Regions from separate parts of the Vogesella sp. genome, predicted to be linked through region 1. Evidence: predicted binding sites of a transcription regulator. Region 1 holds the regulator's gene; the other holds the start of a gene.
The links. Region 1 encodes FNR, which switches genes on or off when oxygen is low (the NO sensors DNR and NnrR bind a similar motif). Its sites were predicted from a motif close to TTGATNNNNATCAA; they were not measured.
Positions count from the first base shown of each region.

Region 2: a site for FNR is predicted at 4,214-4,227, ahead of ACK4FZ_RS01880 (universal stress protein). Genes of this name have one in related genera too.

Region 1 is NZ_JBKBHK010000005.1:272,068-282,229, forward strand. Features, by position in the region: gene ACK4FZ_RS08780 (ABC-F family ATPase) at 1-726, opposite strand, end outside; gene dapA (4-hydroxy-tetrahydrodipicolinate synthase) at 897-1,772, shown strand; gene bamC (outer membrane protein assembly factor BamC) at 1,788-2,888, shown strand; gene hemN (oxygen-independent coproporphyrinogen III oxidase) at 2,972-4,378, opposite strand; gene fnr (fumarate/nitrate reduction transcriptional regulator Fnr) at 4,488-5,228, shown strand; gene ACK4FZ_RS08805 (flavodoxin family protein) at 5,285-5,740, opposite strand; gene ACK4FZ_RS08810 (DUF1853 family protein) at 5,737-6,636, opposite strand; gene ACK4FZ_RS08815 (RNA methyltransferase) at 6,641-7,411, opposite strand; gene ACK4FZ_RS08820 (inositol monophosphatase family protein) at 7,553-8,347, shown strand; gene ACK4FZ_RS08825 (TIGR02450 family Trp-rich protein) at 8,452-8,670, shown strand; gene ACK4FZ_RS08830 (HD-GYP domain-containing protein) at 8,665-9,957, opposite strand; gene ACK4FZ_RS08835 (CDP-6-deoxy-delta-3,4-glucoseen reductase) at 10,092-10,162, opposite strand, start outside.
Region 2 is NZ_JBKBHK010000001.1:402,156-412,317, reverse strand. Features, by position in the region: gene ACK4FZ_RS01910 (ABC transporter permease) at 1-447, shown strand, start outside; gene ACK4FZ_RS01905 (ABC transporter permease) at 458-1,405, shown strand; gene ACK4FZ_RS01900 (tyrosine recombinase XerC) at 1,492-2,388, opposite strand; gene ACK4FZ_RS01895 (AAA family ATPase) at 2,388-3,239, opposite strand; gene ACK4FZ_RS01890 (hypothetical protein) at 3,314-3,730, opposite strand; gene ACK4FZ_RS01885 (thioesterase family protein) at 3,727-4,173, opposite strand; gene ACK4FZ_RS01880 (universal stress protein) at 4,284-4,736, shown strand; gene ACK4FZ_RS01875 (helix-turn-helix domain-containing protein) at 4,855-5,181, opposite strand; RNA gene ffs (signal recognition particle sRNA small type) at 5,414-5,512, opposite strand; gene argE (acetylornithine deacetylase) at 5,661-6,833, shown strand; gene ACK4FZ_RS01860 (sodium-dependent transporter) at 6,964-8,352, shown strand; gene ACK4FZ_RS01855 (cupin domain-containing protein) at 8,458-8,817, shown strand; gene ACK4FZ_RS01850 (hypothetical protein) at 8,827-9,108, opposite strand; gene ACK4FZ_RS01845 (TRAP transporter substrate-binding protein) at 9,283-10,162, opposite strand, start outside.

The DNA.
Region 1 (10,162 bases):
GATCATGTAATCGTCGTAGTTACCCGGGTAGATGCGGATGGTGTTGTAGTCCAGGTCGGCCATGTGGGTGCACACCGAGTTCAGGAAGTGTCGGTCGTGCGAAATGATGATCATGGTGGAGTTGCGCTCGTTCAGCACGTGCTCCAGCCAACGGATGGTGTTGATGTCCAGGTTGTTGGTCGGTTCGTCCAGCAGCAGAATGTCCGGGTTGGAGAACAGTGCCTGGGCCAACAGCACGCGCAGTTTCCAGCCAGGCGCCACTTCGCTCATCGGGCCGAAATGCTGCTCGACCGGAATGCCGACACCCATCAGCAGCTCGCCAGCGCGGGCTTCGGCGGTGTAGCCGTCGTACTCGGCAAACTTGGCCTCCAGTTCGGCGGCATGCATGTAGTCGTCTTCGGTCGCTTCCGGGTTGGCGTAGATGGCATCACGCTCGCTCATCGCTGCCCACATTTCGATATGACCTTGCAGTACCACGTCGATAACGCGCTGGTCTTCGTAAGCAAACTGGTCCTGGCGCAGTTTACCCAGACGCAGGCCGCTTTCGATGGCGACTTCACCGCTGCTTTGCTCCAGGTCGCCGCCCAGGATCTTCATGAAAGTGGATTTGCCGGAGCCGTTGGCACCGATCAGGCCATAGCGGTTACCTTCGCCGAATTTGACCGAAACTTTCTCGAAAAGCGGCTTGGCGCCGAACTGCATGGTAATGTTGCTTGTCGTAATCACGCGGATAATTCCTCTGCCAGTCTCTGAATGTGAACCGGAAAACCGTGCATTTTAGCACAAAATCCCTTGCAATCAGCGTGTTGCGGCCAACGTGCATTGCTTGCGCCGCAATAGCGGAATTCCGCTACAATCAGTCATCCCATTCAATCCACTTCATATAGGCAGAAGCTATGCTTACCGGCAGCCTTGTTGCTCTGGTCACCCCGATGTTCGAGGACGGCCAGGTCGATTTCGAATCGCTCAAGCGTCTCGTAGATTTCCACATCGATAACGGTACCGACGGCATTGTGGCCGTGGGCACAACCGGCGAATCCGCCACGCTGGGCGTGGAAGAACACATCAAAGTAGTCGAGGCCGTGGCCAAGCATGCCGCCGGCCGCGTGACCGTGGTAGCCGGCACCGGCGCCAACTCCACCGCCGAAGCCATCGAACTGGCACGCTTGGCCAAATCTGCCGGCGCCAGCCAAACCCTGTCCGTGGTGCCGTACTACAACAAGCCCACCCAGGAAGGGATTTACCAGCACTTCCGTACCATCGCCGAAGCGGTGGATATTCCGGTAATCCTGTACAACGTGCCGGGCCGTACCGTCGCCGACATGAGCAACGATACCGCGCTGCGCCTGGCCCAGATCGACAACATCGTTGGCCTGAAAGACGCCACCGGCGATATCGGCCGCGCCTGCGACCTTGTAATGCGCGCACCGGCAGACTTTGCGCTGTACTCCGGCGACGACGCTACCGGCATGGCATTCATGCTGTGCGGTGGCCATGGCGTGATTTCCGTCACCGCCAACGTAGCACCCAAGCTGATGAGCCAGCTGTGCGTAGCAGCGCGCGGTGGTGATACCGCCGCTGCCCGCGCCATCAACGATCAGCTGCAAGGCCTGCACAAGCAGCTGTTCTGCGAGCCAAACCCGATTCCAGCCAAATGGGCGCTGCACCGCCTGGGCCTGATGCCGGCCGGCCTGCGCCTGCCGCTGACCCCGCTAAGCGAGGGTGCCGTCGCCACGGTGGAAGCCGCCATGAAGCAGGCTAACGTCCTGTAAACCATGAAGCCCGCAATGAACAAGACCCTGATTTCCGGCCTGCTGTGTGCAGGCTTGCTGAGCGCGTGCGCCAGCAGCTCTTCCGACCTCAAATACGAGTTCAAGTCGGATACGCCCAAAACCAAGACTTCGCTGGAAGTACCGCCAGACCTGACGGCCCCGACCCAGCGCGACCGCTACCCCATTCCGCAAATCGCCACCCAAACGACTGCAACCTCGGTAGCCAGCCCGGCTACTGGCGCGGTAGTTGCCAAAACCGCCACGGTAGAACGTGCCGGCACACAACGCTGGCTGAGCGTACCGGGCAAAAGCCCGGCCGAGATATGGCCACTGCTGAAAGCGTTCTGGCAAGACAATGGCTTCGTTATCCAGAACGAAAACCCGGATATCGGTTACATGGAAACCGACTGGGCGGAAAACCGCGCCAAACTGGGCAGCACCGTGGTGCGCGGCCTGCTGGAAACCGTGGGCTTGGGTAGCGTGATGTCCACACCGGAACGTGACCGCTTCCGCATCCGTATCGAGAAAACCGAAACCGGTACCGATGTGTTCTTCAGCCATCAGGGTATGTACGAGATCTACATCAACGAAGCCAAAGAAGATACCCGCTGGCAGCCACGCCCGACCGATCCGGAAATGGAGGCTGTCTTCCTCAGCCGCTTCCTGGTCCGCCTCGGTGTAGATGAGGCCGACGCCACGAAAGCCGTAGCCCAAGCACAAATCAGCACCCAGGCCCGTGCCCGACTCGACAATGGTGCCATCGTGCTGGACGACAGCTTTGATCGCGCCTGGCGGCGTGTCGGCCTGGCACTGGAGCACAATGGTCTGGCCATTACCGACCGTGACCGCACTCTGGGTGCCTACTTTGTCAAACCGGCAGACGACGAGATACAGAAAGCCAATGCCAACAAGCCTGGCAGTGGCGTGATCTCCAAACTCGCGTTCTGGAAAGACAATGCCCCGGCTGCAACCCCGGTCAGCACCAACCTGCGCGTGCAACTCACCCGCATTGGCGACAGTCAGGTACGCATCGAGGTGCGCAGTGCTGACAACCAGCCCGCTACCGACAAAGGCCTGCAGACCCTGCTGCAGCAAATGGTCAACGAGCTGAAGTAAGTTTCCGGCCCGCTTGCCGGGCCTGACAAAACAAAGCCCGCTGTCGCAAGACAGCGGGCTTTTCTTATGCGGCCAACCCTGGCTCAGATGGTTTTCGAATACCGCGCCGTGGTAGTACGCTCGCGCAGGTGGCGGTCGAACACCATGGCGATATTGCGGATCAGGAAACGGCCTTTCGGCGCCACCATCAGGAAGTCGCCATCGAAGGTCAGCAGCCCTTCTTGCTGGAAAGCACGAATCTTCGGTAACTCGTCGGCAAAGTAGTCGGCAAAATTGATGGCGAAGGTCTGCTCGATAGCCTCTACCGACAGCGAGAAACGGCACATCAGCGCCTGGATCACGCTGCGGCGCAGAATGTCATCCTGGGTCAGCGTCATGCCACGCAGCACCGGCAGGTGGCCGGCATCCAGCGCTGCATAGTAGGCGTCCAGTTCTTTCTCGTTCTGCGTGTAACAGGGGCCGATCTTGCCGATGGACGACACACCCAGGCCGATCATGTCGCAATCGGCGTGCGTGGAGTAACCCTGGAAGTTACGCTGCAGCCGGCCTTGCTGCAGCGCACGGGTCAGCTCGTCGTCCGGCTTGGCAAAATGGTCCATGCCGATGAACACATAGCCGGCTTCGGCCAGTTGCTGTACCGAGTTCTGCAGGATGTCCAGTTTGGTGGCGGCCGACGGCAGCTCGTCCTCATTGATGCGGCGTTGCGGCATGAACACCGACGGCAGGTGCGCGTAGTTGTATAGCGCAATCCGGTCTGGCGACATCGCAATCACCCGACTGACGGTGTTTTCCAGCGAGTGCGCCGTCTGCTTGGGCAGGCCGTAGATCAGGTCCACGCTGATAGACTTGAAACCCGCTTCGCGCGCCGCGTCCATCACCACCCGGGTTTCTTCTTCGCTCTGGATGCGGTTCACCGCCTGCTGTACAGCCGGGTCGAAGTCCTGGATACCGATGCTCATGCGGTTGAAGCCCAGCTGCGCCAAGTGCAGCACGGTGTCGCGGCCAACCTTGCGCGGGTCGATCTCGATCGAGAACTCGCCCTCCGGCAGCAGTTCGAAATGCTGGCGGATGATGCTCATCACCCGGTCAAGCTGCGCGTCGGACAAGAAAGTAGGCGTACCACCGCCAAAATGCAGCTGGATAACCTTCTCGCGACTACCCAGCTTCTGCGCCACCAGGCGGATTTCCTTTTCCAGATAGTCCAGGTAGGCATCGGCGCGGCTTTTGTCTTTGGTGATGATCTTGTTACAGCCGCAGTAGTAGCAAATGGTGTTGCAAAATGGCACATGCACGTACAAAGAGATCGGCCGGTGGTTAGCGCCAATGGCGCGTTGCTCCAGCCAATGCTCGTAATCGCTGACCCCGAAACCGCCATGAAAACGGTCCGCAGTCGGATAAGACGTATAGCGCGGGCCGGAGCCTTCCAACCTTTCGATGAGTTCTCTATCGAATACGCACTGGGTCGGCGTGAAATTTATGGTGGGTGTCATAGTTAATCTGGTTGGAAAACCGGTGGTGGGCTGGTAAATTTGCGGCATTGACACTTTTTTGGCATTGACGCGCATCAAGCGAGGCCGCTTGCTTGGCGAAATTCACGCTATGACTGACCACACCCACACTCTGCACACCCTGAAGGTGTCATGTTCCAATTGCAGCCTGCGCGAGCTGTGCCTGCCGGTAGGCTTGAACCGCGATGAGATGGCGCAACTGGACGCCGTGATCCGTCAAAGCCGCCGCCTGAAGCGCGGTGAATACCTGTTCCGCTCCGGCGAGGGGTTCCGTTCGCTGTACGCGGTACGCACCGGCTATTTCAAGACCTGTGTTTCCAGCCAGGACGGCCGCGAACAGGTTACCGGCTTCCACATGTCTGGCGAGCTGATGGGCCTGGACGGCATCTCGTCCAACCTGCACGGCTGCGACGCCATCGCGCTGGAAGACAGCGAAGTGTGCGAACTACCGTTCAACCGCATGGAAACCCTGGGCCGCGACATCCCCAGCCTGCAACACCACTTCTTCCGCCTGATGAGCCGCGAGATCGTGCGTGACCAGTCGGTGATGCTGCTGCTGGGCAATATGAAAGCCGAAGAGCGCCTGGCGGCCTTTCTGCTGAACCTGTCACAACGCCTGTCGGCGCGCGGCTTTGCCGCCAACGACTTCATTCTGCGCATGAGCCGCGAAGAAATCGGCAGCTTCCTGGGCCTGAAGCTGGAAACCGTCAGCCGTACGCTGTCCAAGTTCCAGCAGCAAGGCTGGCTGGCCGTGGACCACAAACACATCAAATTGCTACAGCCGGAAGAACTGAAACGGCTGGTAGCAGGCTGCTCGCAAGCCCAGCATTAAGCCCCGTTGCTATCAGCATGACACGCCCCGCCAAACGCGGGGCGTTTTGCTGGGTGTTACAACACACCAATGGCCAACGCTGCGGCCAAGGTAGCGCCCAGTTCGGCGGCAGCGGCCAGATCCTCAGCGCCGGGTTGGCCGCGCACACACAAGGTGGGCAGTGCCTGACGCCAGCCGTAGCCGGTGGCAATACGGCTGATGGCACGCTCGGCGCCGCTGCCATCGTTACCGGCACTGATCAGCAAGGCCCAAGGCAGGCCCTCGGTGCGACCTTGCGCCGGGTAATAGGTGCGGTCGAGGAAATCCTTTAGCGCGCCGGACATATAGCCGAAGTTTTCCGGCGTGGCGAGCAATAGCGCCTGGCAGCCCAGCAAGTCGTCGATGCCGGCCTGCAGCGCCGGCAGCATGCGTACCGTCACGCCGTCTTCGGCACCGGCGGCCTTGGCCGCCGCTTCGGCCAGCGCCAGCGTATTGCCGCTCTGGCTACTCCACACCAGCAGCAAGGTCTTCATGGCCCCAGCCTCGCCAGCAACGGTGTCAGCAGCGCGGGTTGCGGCCAACTATCAGGCACCACGAAGCCGCGCGCCACCTCGTACCAGTCGCCGTCGGCGCCCGCTTGCAGCTCGGCCAGCAGCCACGGCGTGTCACTACCGACCAGGCTGGCACGCATGGCCGTTTCGTCCAGCGTCATGCCGACCTCGCAACGGGCCGGCGCCAGCCATTGCAGCCGCGGCAAGGCCCGCCAGCGGCTACCGGGCTGCGCGGGCCAGGTGTCGCCCTGCCGGCGCCACCAACCACGGCAGGCGGCCTCGGAAAGCGCAGCATCGAGTGGCGCGGGATGATCGGGAAAGAACAGCCAGCCGGTGAGCAGACTATAGGCCGGCGCCTCGTCAAACCCTGGCGGCAGCACGGCGGCAGGGTGACGCGATAGCGCCAGCTGCTGGCCCAGTTTGCGGTATTTCAGCCACCAGGCGTCGCGCAGGCCAGGCCCCACCAGCGCGTGGGGCGGCGCGGCCAACTGCAGGTAGAACTTGCTGGCAGTTTCCAGGTGACAGGGTTGGCCGTTGATGCGCAGCAGGAAGTCGAACTCGCCGACGGTACGGCCATCGACGCGCACCGGCAGGTTGGCCGCCACCAGTTCGATATGCGGCGCCAAGCGGCACCAGAACGCCAGCAACGCCTCGGCGTACAAGCCCAGCCGGCGGGTGGGGTGCGCCTCCAGCCAGGCCAGCAGCGGCGCCGGGTTGGCGTCCAGTGCCCGCAGCTGCGGCCAACCCTCGGGTCCCAGCAGGCTACCAGCCGGCAGCGCCGCCCCGCTATGCCACGGCGGTGGCGCGGTCAGCAAATACGCCAGATCGCGCACCGGCTGCTGGCGCAGGGTAAGACACGCCGCCAGCGCCGGTAACACGGTGTTACTCCTGTTCCGGCCGACGCAGCGGTTTGCCGTCGGCGGCACGTTGCACCTGCTTGAAGAAGCCCCGCAGGATGTCGATTTCCTCGCGCAGCACGCCAGCGCGGTTGAACAGGGCGCGCATGCGGCGCATCAGGCGCTCGCTGTTGCGACGCTCGAAGTAGCCGATCTGCGCCATGGTCTGGTCGAGGTGGCCGCACATGCCTTCCACCTCGGCCATGGTGGCGGCCTCGCCTTCCGGCTTCAGGTAGTTGACGTCGAAGCCGGTGTGGCTGAACAGCTCGTAGGTCATCACCTGCACCGCCATCGCCAGGTTCAGCGAGAAGTAATCGGGGTTGCCCGGCACGGTGATCAGGCGGTTGCACAGTTCCACTTCCTCGATCGACAGGCCGAAGGTCTCGTTGCCGAACACCAGCGCCACCTGCTCGCCGTCGCGTGCCCGCGCGATCAGCTCCGGCGCGGTCTCGCGCGGGGTGGACAGCGGGGTGGTGAGTTCGCGGCGGCGGCTGGTCAGCGCGCAGGCCACGGTAACGTCGGCCAGCGCTTCCACCAGCGTCGGCACCACGGTAGCGTGCTGCAGCACATCTACCGCGCCGGAGGCCAACACGTTGGCCTCTTCGCTGGGAAACACTTTCGGTTCAACCAGATACAGGCGGGTGAGGCCCATGGTTTTCATCGCCCGCGCCGCCGAGCCGATGTTGCCCGGGTGATTGGGCCGCGCCAGCACGACGCGAATGTTCTTTAAAAAATCAGGTACTTGGGGTTTATTCATCGGGTAATTTTGAGTAGAATCGCGGGCTATTCAAAAACACTGCGGCCAACGCGGTGTTTTTCGTTCCTTAACCCAGACAGTTTACGACCAGCGCGCAACCCGCAAGGGCGGCGCTTGTCGTCATGATTTTAGAGGCCGTCAATGCATCCAATGCTCAATGTCGCGGTAAAAGCCGCTCGCCGTGCAGCCAACGTTATCCAGCGTGCATCGCTGAACCTAGATACCGTGCGTGTTGAAAAGAAAAAACACAACGACTTCGTGACCGAGGTCGACAAGGCTGCCGAACAAGCCATCATTGAGGTCATCCTGGATGCTTATCCGAAACACGCTATCTTAGCAGAAGAGACCGGCGGCCGCGGTCTGGGTAGCTCCGAGTACGAGTGGATCATCGACCCGCTGGATGGCACCACCAACTTCATCCACGGCCATCCGCAGTACTGCATTTCCATCGCGCTGGCACACCGCGGCCAGATCCAGCAAGCCGTAGTCTACGACCCGAACCGTAACGACATGTTCACCGCCAGCCGTGGCGTGGGCGCGTTCCTGAACGACCGCCGCATCCGTGCGTCCAAGCGCGTCAACATGAATGAATGCCTGATCGCTACCGGCTTCCCGGTAGTTGACCAGAGCATGCTGGATACCCACCTGGCCATCCTGAAAGACGTGATCGGCAAAACCGCCGGCGCCCGTCGCGAAGGCTCCGCCGCGCTGGACCTGTGCAACGTGGCCTGCGGTCGCGTAGACGGTTTCTTCGAATTCAACCTGAAGCCGTGGGACATCGCCGCCGGCAGCCTGATCGTGCAAGAAGCCGGTGGTATCGTCACCGACATGCACGGCGAGCAAACCTGGTTTGAAAGCGGCGACATCGTGGCCGCGCCGCCGAAAGTCCTGGGCCAGCTGCTGCCGCTGATCGCCCCGCACGTGAAGAGCGCCTAAGTCGCCCTTCCCCGCTAACGCCCCCGCGCTGCTTGCAGCCGGGGGCGTTGTCGTTACGGGAACCGCTGCGCCACTGTTTTATCGAAAGCAGCAAGGAGATGCCCATGCCGGTCAATCACAAAAAACTGCAAGGCAGTAAATGGACTGCCGTGACCCCGCGCGAGCGCGAGAAGCACTTTCTGGTGGTGAAGGTGGAATACGACGCAGACGACGCGCAGAAACCGCTACGTGTCACCTTGGAAGCGGTCTTGTCGCGCCGCCACTTCACGCTGCCCTGGCGCGAGCTCGGCGATACCGACGAATGGCAGCCTGGCTGGCTATAGGCCCGCAGGCACGGTCTTGCTGGTAAGGCCGAGGAACAACACCACCAAAGGCTCGAACAGTTCGGATTCGGTGGCGGCCAACTTCAGCCGCTGCCGGGTCAGGTCGCGCGACAGATGGCGCGACAACCAGTTGGTTTCGTTGATCACCCACGCCAGCTCCTGCCACAGCGGCTCATTGCCCTCGCCTTCCAGCGCGTGCTTGGTCAGCATGTCCAGCCCGACGCTGTTGAAGGCCCGCTGGATAGTGTTGAGCCGCATCGCCAGATGGCCGAATAGCTGCCAGCCAGTCTCCCCCATCGTCTGCGACTCGATGTGCTGCATCACCTCGTGTACCCGCGCAAAACGCAACAACAGCTGGTGCAGCGACGACTGCAGCGCGTCCACCGGCTGCAACAGGCCGCTTTCGCGCGGCAGGCGCGCCGCCCGCAGCTGTGCCGGCACCCGCACCGCCGCCGAAAACTGGCCCGGCAGCAGCTTCAGCGCCACTTGCAGCTGGCCGACCGGCTGGCGGGCGTGCTCGAAAATGCCGGCCGCCATTTCAGCGAACGCCAATACCTCGGCATTATGGCCCACCGCCTCGCCGCGCAACTGACGCGGGTAGCCGCTGCCGTCCACCCGTTCGTGATGCTGCAGGATCAGATTGGCCACCTCCGGCGGCACGGCGCGCAGCTCGCTGGCCCAGACGTAACCGATCAGCGGGTGGGCATCGAACTGGCGCCAGGCATCAGCCGACAACGGCCCGCCCTGCTGCCAGATGGCAGGGTCCAGGTACAGATAGCCCACATCGTGCAGCAGGCCGGCCAGCAATAGCTGCTGGGCATCGCGTGGCGACGGCGCCAGGCTCCACGCCAGCGCCGCCACGCGCAGGCTGTGGCGAAAGACGTCAGGGAAACGGTTGCCGATCAGTTGCAGCGCCTGCGCGGCCAACGGCGGCAGCGACAGCACGGCAAGCTCGCGTTGCAGCGTGCGTTGGCCCTGGTCCAGCCAGGCTGCCAGCAAAGGATCGTCGGCCAGCAATTGCTGCATGCCCTCGCGCAGGCGGGCCAGCAAGCTGGACGTATCAACCTGCAGCTGGGTTTCCAGCGGCTGACGCAGGCGATGGTTGGCCAGCAGCTCGCTGCTGCGGCTATCCAGGCGAGCGCCACGCGCCAACAGTTTGGTGCCGTTGGCCGCCAGAATGTCCTGGCTGGCCTGCACCGCGACCTGGCCTTCTGCCGCTTGCAGGTTGGCCAGAAAATGCTGATTGACGCTTTCCAGCGTCAGCAATGACTCCGACTCGCGATGCATGTCATTCGCTCAGTTCTTCGCAATAATTCAATAAAGCAAACTTTTAAACAGTCGCCCAGCGAAATGTCGATTCCATGACAAAGCCCCGGTGGGCACAGGGCCGACCGGGGCTGGAAAACCGCAAGACTACATACTTACTTGCTGGCGCTGCCCATGTCTTTGGACAGGAAGAAGGCGTCGGAGAAGAACTCGTCTGCCGGCAAGC
Region 2 (10,162 bases), on a different contig from region 1:
TACCTGGTGGTGTGGCATAGCCCGAAAGGCTTTGTCACCCGTACCGTGGGCCTGAACGAGAAAGCCGCGCGCTATGCCGGCATTCCGGTAGACAAGGTGATCATCGCCGTGATGTGCGTGTCTGGCGCGCTGGCGGGCCTGGCGGCCATCAACGAGCTGCTGGGTTCCACCCACCGCATGAACATGGGCTTCACCAACGGTATCGGCTTTGTCGGTATCGCGGTGGCACTGATGGGGCGTAACCATCCGGTGGGCATTCTGCTGTCGGCCTTGCTGTTCGGCGCACTGACCCAGGGTGGCCTCGACCTGTCGTTCGAGAAACCGGCCATCACCCGCGAGATGATCATCTTTACCCAGGGTCTGATCATCCTGTTCTGCGGCGCGCTGGAAAACCTGTTCCAGACCCCGCTGTCGGCTGCGTTCAAGCGCATCATGAGCAATAAGTAAGGAGCACGCCATGGACATGATTTTCAGTGTGCTGGATGCCACCCTGCGCGTGAGTACCCCGCTGGTACTGGCGGCGCTGGCTGGCCTGTTTTCGGAGCGCTCCGGCGTAGTGGACCTGGCGCTGGAGGGCAAGATGTTGGCCGCCGCGTTTGCGGCTGCCTGTGTGGCCTATATGGCTCAGTCGCCGTGGGCTGGTCTGGTCGCCGGCATGGCTGCCGGCGTGATGGTGGCGCTGCTGCACGGCGTGGTTGCCATTACCTATAACGGTAACCAGCTGATTTCCGGCGTGGCCATCAACATGATGGTCTCCGGCGTGACGCCGGTGCTGGCGCTGGCCTGGTTCCAGCAAGGTGGCCGTACTCCGACGCTGTCGGATGAGGCGCGTTTCACGGCGGTGGATTTGCCGTTTGCCGACACCATCGCGCACAGCCCGGTACTGAAGACCTTCTTCGGTCACAATATTCTGGTCTACATCGCGCTGGCCGTGATCTTCGTGGTGAGCTGGGTGGTGTACAAGAGCCGTTTCGGCCTGCGCCTGCGTGCGGTGGGTGAAAACCCGCATGCGGCAGATGCGGCCGGTATCAGCGTGAAGGGCGTGCGTTTCATCGCCCAGGCCATCGGCGGCTCGCTGTGCGGCATTGCCGGTGCCTACCTGGTGCTGGCGCAGACCGGTGCCTTTATCCAGGACATGACCGCCGGTAAGGGCTACCTGGCGCTGGCGGCGTTGATCTTTGGCAAGTGGCGGCCGTGGACCGCGGTGCTGGGTTGCCTGATCTTTGCCTTTACCGACGCCATCCAGATCCGTTTGCAGGGTACCGAGCTGCCGCTGGTGGGCAGCATTCCCGATGCCTTCATTCAGGCGCTGCCGTACGTGCTGACGGTGGTGCTGCTGGCCGGCTTCATGGGCAAGGCCGTTGCGCCGAAGGCGATCGGCATCCCGTTCGTGAAATCGCGCTAAGTTGGCCGCAGGCCGCGTATGCAAAAACCCCTGCCGTGTGGCAGGGGTTTTTCTTTGTGGGGCGGGGTGCCCATGGCGACAGCGCCTTACTGCTTGTCTTTGTCGTCGAGTTTGGCGCGCGGGTGGGCGGTGTCGTACACCTTGGCCAGGTGCTGGAAGTCCAGGCTGGTGTAGATCTGGGTAGTGGCCAGGTTGGCGTGGCCCAGTAGCTCTTGCACCGCCCGCAGGTCGCCGGACGATTGCAGCATGTGGCTGGCAAACGAGTGGCGCAGCATGTGCGGGTGCACGTGCTGTTCGCTGCCGCTATGCAGCGCCCAGCGACCGAGGCGTCGCGCCAGCTGCCGGCTGCTGATGCGGGTGCCTTTTTGCGATACGAACAGCGCGGCTTCACCCTCCGCCGCCTGGCGCAGTGGCAGCCAGCGCCGCAGCGCTTCAATGGCTTGGCGGCCAACCGGCAATATGCGCTCGCGGTTACCCTTGCCGTGTACTTTCAGCAGCGCTTCTTGCAGGTCGATGTCGGCCACGTCCAGCGACACGGTTTCCGAGAGCCGCAGGCCGGACGAGTACATCAGCTCGAAGATGGCCGCGTCGCGTACCTCGTGCGCGTCTTCGGCGGGGGCGTCCAGCAGCTGCATGGCGCTATCCACGCTCAGGGTCTTGGGCAGGCGCTGGCCGGCGCGTGGGGCGCGCACGCCGGCGCACGGGTTAGCCTGCAGCCACTCGCGACGAATCATCCATTCAAACAGGCTGCGCCAGGTGGATAGCATGCGCGCCAGCGTGCGCGGCGACAGCCCTTCGCGGCGCAGTACGCCCAGTGCGCGCTGGATGGCAGGGCCGTCGGTGTCTTGCGGCGGAGTGTTGCCCAGCAGGCCGGCCAGCCGGGTGAGGTCGCGACGGTAGGCGATGCGGGTGTGCTCGCTGCGTGCGGCCAACCTGAGCTGGTCGTCGTAGGCGTCGATCAGGGCTTGCCAGTGCGCGTCCATCAGTTGCGACGCATCCGGGCCATCTGCATCAAGCGCTCGAACAGGTGGACGTCCTGTTCGTTCTTCAGCAGCGCGCCGGCCAGTGGCGGCGGGCTGTTGCTGTCGCGCTGCTGGCGCAGCTGTGCTTCGCTGATGCTTTCGCTGTCCAGCAGTTTCAACCAGTCCAGCAGCTCCGAGGTGGTGGGTTTTTTCTTCAGGCCGTTCAGCTCGCGGATGCCGATGAACACCTCCAGCGCTTCGCTGACCAGCTGCTGCCGCAGGTCCGGGTAGTGGACGCGGACGATGGCTTCCAGCGTGTCGCGGTCCGGAAAACGGATGTAATGGAAGAAGCAGCGACGCAGGAAGGCGTCTGGCAGCTCTTTCTCGTTATTGGACGTAATGATGATGATGGGGCGGTGGCGGGCGCGCACGAATTCCTGGGTTTCGTGCACGAAGAATTCCATCTGGTCCAGCTCGCGTAGCAGGTCGTTCGGGAATTCGATATCGGCCTTGTCGATCTCGTCGATCAGCAAAATGGCCTGCTCGTCGCTGCAGAAGGCCTGCCACAGCTTGCCCTGGCGGATGTAGTTGCGGATGTCGTGGACTTTTTCGTCACCCAGCTGTGAGTCGCGCAAGCGCGAGACAGCGTCGTACTCGTACAGGCCGTGTTGCGCCTTGGTGGTGGATTTGATCGGCCACACGATCAGCTGTTTGCCCAGCGCGCGGGCGATTTCTTCGGCCAGCATGGTCTTGCCGGTGCCGGGCTCGCCTTTTACCAGCAGCGGGCGTTGCAGGGTGATGGCGGCGTTGACGGCCATCATCAAGTCGTCGGTGGCGATGTAGTGGTCGGTGCCGTTGAAGCGGGTAGTCATGGTTTAGCCTGTGTTGTTTTTGTGCGCAGAAAAGCAAACAGCCGCCTGGCGGCGGCTGCGGTGCGGGCTGGGCCTTAGTTGCGGGCCAGTTCGGCCTGCAGGTCGTCCAGCGTGATGTGCCAGTAGTGCATCATGTGACGCAGCAGCAGCATTTCCGGATCACTGATTGTATTGTCCGATTTGCAAATGTCCAGCGCCAGCGCGCAGCAGATGATGCGCTTGCTGCGTTCGGTGACACCGTCCAGGATGATGTTGGTGCGCTCGGAGGCCAACAGGTGGATGGTGCCGTCTTCATCAGCCTCGTCAGAGATGTCGTTGCAGTACTCTACCAGAACCTTGATGAAGTCCTTGCGGCTGAGGTTCAGCAGTTCATAGACGTGCAGGTTTTCCAGGGTTTCGATTTCGCGCGGGTCCATGTTGCCGTCGGTAATCATGAACATGGCAAGAATGCGGGCGAGGGCTTCCGGGCTGTTTGGCGCGTATTTTTTCATGGCGCGTCTCCTTGTGTTGCTGCGCTGGCCCTGTGCAGAAAGGCAGCAGGCGCGGCAGCGATTTTTCGTTGCTGGTAGTCAAAAAACACCACGCCGGTCTTGATGCGCAGTACTTCCTGTCCGGTATTGCCACTTTGGGCGGTATAAACGATGTCAAAGCCGTATTTGTTGTGGTCGGCAAGGCCTAGCGACAGCGTTAGCTTGTCGCCGTAAAACACTTCAGCCTTGTACATTACCGCAGCGTCGCTAACGATGATACCGAAGCCTTCGATATTTAGCTCGGTGTAATCCATCGAAGCCAACCAGCGCACGCGCGTTTCGTGCGCCAAGCGCAACGCCGCATCGTTGCCAACGTGGCCGCCATAGTTGATGTCGGCAATGCTGATGTCGATGGTAGTGTGAAACAACAGGGTGGTGGGCAGGTCTATGCTTAAGCGTGGCATGTTGGTTCCTTATTCCATTGATGTAATAGTGCGCTTGCGCTTAATCTTTATCAATGCTCGGCATGGGGCTTGCGCTAGACTGCAGTTCGGGCATGGGAACAGGAGGGGATATGTATCAGCGTATTTATGTGCCGGTAGATGACAGTGCTACGTCGGCAATCGCTTTAACTGAGGCCTGCAGGTTGGCCGCAGAAGTGGGTGCGGTCCTGCGCTTGGTACATGTGGTCGACCTGGCGCAGTTTGGCTGGGGTGGTGCCGAGTTTCTGGATGCCGCCGAGTTGCAGGCTTCCATCAAACAAGCCGGAGAGCAGGTACTTTCTGCCAATGTGGCAAAGGCTGCGGCTTGTGGTGTGGTAGTGGAATCCAAGATACTGGAAAGCTGGGGTGATCGCATTGCCAGCGTCATCGTGGAGGATGCCAACGACTGGGGGGCTGATCTGATGGTGATGGGCACGCATGGCTTGGGTGGATTGATGCACTTGCTGATGGGCAGTGTGGCGGAGGGGGTGCTGAAGCAGGCGGATGTGCCGGTGCTGTTGCTGCGCAACCTGGGGGATGACTGAGTTCTGGCTGATGCAGGCCTGACAACCCGGCCATTGTGCCGGGTTTTGTTTTGCAGGGAACATTTGCTCATGAAAAAGCCCGGCGTTATGGCCGGGCTTGTTTTGCGCATGACACCTATCAGGCTTCTGCAGTGTCTGCAGCACCTTCGGTTTGTGCATCCATTCGGGCTCGTACGGCCTTGCGCAGACTTTTGTACAGATCCGGGTGGGTTTCTTTCAGGTATTCAACGATTTCGAAATCTTCGCGACGTACCTTGGACAGATCGATTTGCTCGATATGCACCAAGCGCAGCAGCTCGCGCACTGGCTTGGGCATGTTACGGCCGCTTTCGTAACGGCTGCCACCGGATTGCGTAACGCCGATGCGGCTCCAGAACTCTTGTTGGTTCAGGCCAAGCTTGCGGCGGATTTCACGCGGATTCGGGATTTTATCAAACAGTTTCATGGCTTTCCTCGCTTCTGTTCGTTTCGGGATTCCGGCATATGCCGGGTGACGTTTTCAAGTTTCCAACATCGGAGCAAGGTCATAGCCGAGCTCCTTTATGTGCTTCGTATGATAGCAGGATTTTCAAGCGATCAAAAGATAAATGCCGGCTGAATTGTCAATAGATTTTGATCAACGTTTTTATTTCAGTCAGATTTTATGAAGCAGTGGAGGCAAAGCGAGGAGGGGGAGGGGTGGCGAGCCTGAACCCCGGCACTTGCACTGAATAGTTGTGGCTGCTTCCTTCCGGACCTGACCAGGTTCACTACCGTACAATGCGGGGGGGCCCGCCATAGAAGCGTCGAATACTACACACGAATCACCATTTTGCCAAGCCCGCTGCTGCTTTTTATGCAGTATCAGGCCCGAATATCCGGGTTTGCATGCTCTGATCAATTCGGTATGCTGCCATTTATATACACTCTTGCGCGAGGTTCGTCATGGCAACTCAAGCTCTTACTACCGACATTCTGTCCCGTTTGCTGGCTTTTGATACGACCAGCCGCGACTCGAACCTAGCACTGATAGAGTGGGTAGCCGACTGGCTGGCCGGCTATGGCGTGCAGAGTACGCTCACATTTAATGATGAAGGCAGCAAGGCCAACCTATACGCCCAGCTGGGTGACCCGGCTTTGCCTGCCATCATCTTGTCGGGGCATACCGACGTGGTGCCGGTAGACGGCCAGCAGTGGCAGTTTCCGCCATTTGGCATGACACAACGGGATGACCGCATTTACGGCCGTGGCAGTGCCGACATGAAGGGCTTTATTGCTTGTGCCTTGGCTGCAGTGCCGCGTTGGCAGCAATTGGCTACGCAGCAGCCGATGGCACGTAGCCTGGGGATTGCCCTGTCTTACGATGAAGAAATCGGCTGCCTGGGGGTGGGGCGTCTGATCGATGATCTGCTGGCGCGGCAGTTGCCGATTGCCGGCTGCATCATCGGCGAACCTACCATGATGCGCCCGGTCATCGCCCATAAGGGCATTGCTCACTACCGTGTACGTTTGCGAGGCCGCGCTGCGCACTCGTCGCTGACGCCGCAAGGGGTGAATGCCATCGAGTACGCGGCCAAGCTGATTACCCATATCCGCAAGCTGGCCGATACCGAACAAGCCTTCGGCAGTCGCCATCCTTTATACGATGTGCCGTTTGCCACCTTGCAGACCGGGCTGATTGCCGGCGGCAATGCAGCCAACATCGTACCCAAGGACTGTGAATTTGTTTTCGAGATGCGCTGGTTGCCGGGCGATCGCCACGAGCGTTTTGTGGAGTCGGTGCGCGATTACGCCAAGGTGCTCTTGGCTGAGATGCAGCAAGTCGCACCGGAGGCCGACATCCGCTTTGAGCAGCTGGTGAACTGCCCGCCATTCGAGTACAGCCCGGGCAGCGAGATTACCCGCCATGTCGAAGCCTTGTGCCAGGGCTGCAGCCATGATGCAGTGGCGTACACCACCGAGGCCGGGCGTTTCCACGAGGCCGGCATTCCTTGCGTAGTATGCGGGCCGGGTTCGATCGAGCAGGCTCACCGCCCGGACGAGTACGTGAGTGTGGCGCAGCTGGCGGCCTGCGATGCCTGGCTTGATCAGTTGTTCCTGCGTCTGAGACAGGCCTGAATCTGCCGCAAAATGCTTTACCTGTAACACGGACGGCCTCAAAATCCTGCCTCCCGATAAGGGGCTGAGTACCTGTGCTTGCCACAAGCGAGCCCGGGTTTGACCATGGGTTTTGATGCTGGACCACAATATGAAAAACGATACAAGATCTGCAGCGCTGGCTGCTGCAGGCGCAAGCAGGGATGCCTTCACCAGCAGTTTCGGGGTGTTGGCCGCAACACTGGGCTCCGCTGTGGGCCTGGGTAATATCTGGAAGTTTCCTTACGTTACGGGTGCCAACGGTGGTGCCAGTTTTCTGGTGGTATACGTACTGGCTACCTTGCTGGTAGGCCTGCCGGTGATGATTGCCGAGATCATGCTGGGGCGCAAAGCCAAGGCTGATGCGGTCACCACGCTGCGTACGCTGGCGCCGTCCGGCCAGCCGTGGTGGCTGATTGGTGCCTTTGGTGTGCTGGCGGCTTTTCTGATCATGTCCTTTTATTCCGAAGTGGCGGCGTGGGTGTTCGCCTACGTATTCAAGGCGCTGCGTGGCGATATACTGTCCAGCGACCCGGCGGTGACGTCGGCCGCCTTTGGCGCATTGATTAGCGATCCGGTGCAGTCGCTGCTATGGCAGTGGCTGGTACTGTTGATGATTGGCGGCATCCTGTTGATGGGCGTGGCCAAAGGCATCGAGGCCGTTACCAAGAAGCTGATGCCCATTTTGTTCCTGCTGTTGCTGGTGATTTGCGTACGCAGCCTGATGCTGCCGGGCGCGGCCGAGGGCCTGGCGTTTCTGTTTACGCCGGACTGGAGCAAGATCAGCGGCGAGGTGGTGCTGGTGGCCATGGGCTTGGCCTTCTTCAAGCTATCCATCGGTATGGGCACGATGATGACCTACGGCAGTTACTTCCGTGACGATCAGAACATTCCCACGACAACCTTGCGTGTGATGAGTGCCGACCTGTTTGTATCGATGCTGGCCGGCATTGCCATCTTCCCTGCGGTGTTCAGTTTCGGCTTCAAGCCCGAGGCCGGCCCGTCGCTGCTGTTCATTACTATTCCGGCAGTGTTTGCCAGCATGCCGATGGGCCACCTGTTCATGGTGCTGTTCTTTGTGCTGGCCGCAGTGGCGGCGACTGGCGCCATGCTGTCGATTCTGGAGGTGCCGGTGTCGGTGATGGCTGGCCGTTTGGGCATGTCACGCAAAAAGGCCACGCTGCTTAACCTGCTGTTGCTGGCGCTGATCGGTGCCACCTGCGCGCTGTCCAACAGCCTGCTGGCCGACGTGAAGCTGTTCGGCATGACTTTCTTTGACCTGTTTGACTACATTTCGTCTTACATCCTGATGCCGTTGGGTGGCATCTTCATCTGCCTGTTCGTGGCCTGGGTATGGGGCCGCGACAATATGGCGGCAGCGCTGAGCAATCAGGGCAGCCTGGCTAACGGTGGTGTGGTGGCAGGCTTGTATGTACTGCTGAAGTTTGTGACCCCGCTGCTGATCCTGCTGGTGATGCTCAAAGGGCTGGGCCTGCTGTAAAGGCTGGCAACCAGGTTGGCCGCAGTACGCGGCCAACCTTGTTTGCCACGCCGGCTTGAGCAGCAGGCCTGCGTGGCAAGCAACCAACAGGATTAAGGAGTTTACATGGCGATTGTGCGTATCGTGGCGCAAGGCGTGGGGCAGGAAGACCGCCCCGATCCGCAGCGTCTGGTGGCGGGCAACCCGCTGCGTCATACCTGGTCGGGGTACGAGGCCGGCAATGGTCAATTGGCTGCAGGTATCTGGGCCTGCGAACCGGGTGCCTGGCGCATTGCCTTTGCCGCCGACAAACACGAGTTTTTCGCCATCATCAGCGGCCGTGTGCGGCTGACTGACGAGCATGGCCACGCCGACACGTTCGGCCCTGGCGAAGCGGCGGTCATTCCCGCCGGTTTTCGCGGCGAGTTTCGCGTGCTTGAGGCAGTGCGCAAATACTACGTGATTGTCAGCGGCGTGCTGGTCTGAGCAGGGTGTTCAGCGGCTGTGCTCTGCCGGGTAGGCGTCCGGGTCGACCGGTGGCGGCTCGAAACCGTTGATGTCTCGTGCCGGTTTGTTAAGCTGCAGCAAGATCAGGCCGTTGAGGCCGCCAAAGCACCAGGCCAGCAGAAAGAATACCGAGTAGGCGCTCAGCTCGTCATGAAACAGCTGCTTGCCGTGCAATGCCAGCTCGTAAGGGTCGAATACCGAAAAGAAGCAGGCAGTGGCCAGCAGGGCAGTGATGAATGATGGCCACAAAACCAGGATCAGTCTGCGCATGGTGATTTCCTTGGTGAAACGGGTGTTGTCACTATAGGCCATTTGTCATGCCCCGGCACAATGGCCGGGTCGGTGGCAGGGCCGCTGCAGCTGCAGCAAGTGTCGACTTTAATGGCCGCCAATCGTCATGCAACAAAAAAGCCGCGCAGTGCGCGGCTTTTGTCGTTACAAGGCTTACTTGACCTTGTTGGCGTACATGAAGTTTTCCATCTTGCTCTCGGCCAGATTGAACCAGCCGTGCTGCAAGGTGCGGAACTTCTTCCACTCGTTGTAGATTTTTCTGAAGTCCGGGTTGCTGGCCGCTTCCTTCTCGTAGAGGGCAAAGGCGGCTTTCTGCGCGGCTTTCATGATGTCCGCCGGGTACTGATGCAGCTTGGTACCTTTTTGCAGCAGGCTCACCAGTGCTACCGGGTTCTTGGCATCGTACTCGGCCTGCATGCTGATGTTGGCTTCGGCAGCGGCCACTTCAAACGCCGCCTTGTACGCCGGCGGCAGCTTGTCCCATTCCTTCTTGGATACGTAGAACGACAGGTTCGGGCCCGGCTCCCAGAAACCCGGGTAGTAGTAGTGCTTGGCTACTTTGTAAAAGCCCAGTTTTTCGTCATCGTACGGACCTACCCATTCGGTGGCGTCGATGGTGCCTTTTTCCAGCGCCGGGTAGATGTCGCCACCAGCCAGCGTTTGCGGCACGGCGCCCAGGGCGGCCATGATCTCGCCGCCAAAGCCCGGAATGCGCATTTTCAGGCCTTTCAGGTCGGCCAGCGTTTTGACTTCCTTGCGGAACCAGCCACCCATCTGGGTGCCGGTGTTGCCGCCCGGGAAGTTCACCACATTGTACTTGGCGAAGAACTCGCGCATCAGCGCCATGCCCCCGCCGTAGTACAGCCAGGCGTTCTGCTGGCGGGAAGTCAGGCCGAACGGCAGCGAGGTGTCGAAGGCAAACGCCTTGTTCTTACCGACGTAGTAGTAGCTGGCGGTGTGGCCGCATTCCACGGTGCCGTTTTGTACGGCGTCCAGCACCTGGGTGCCCGGTACGATTTCGCCGCCAGGGAAG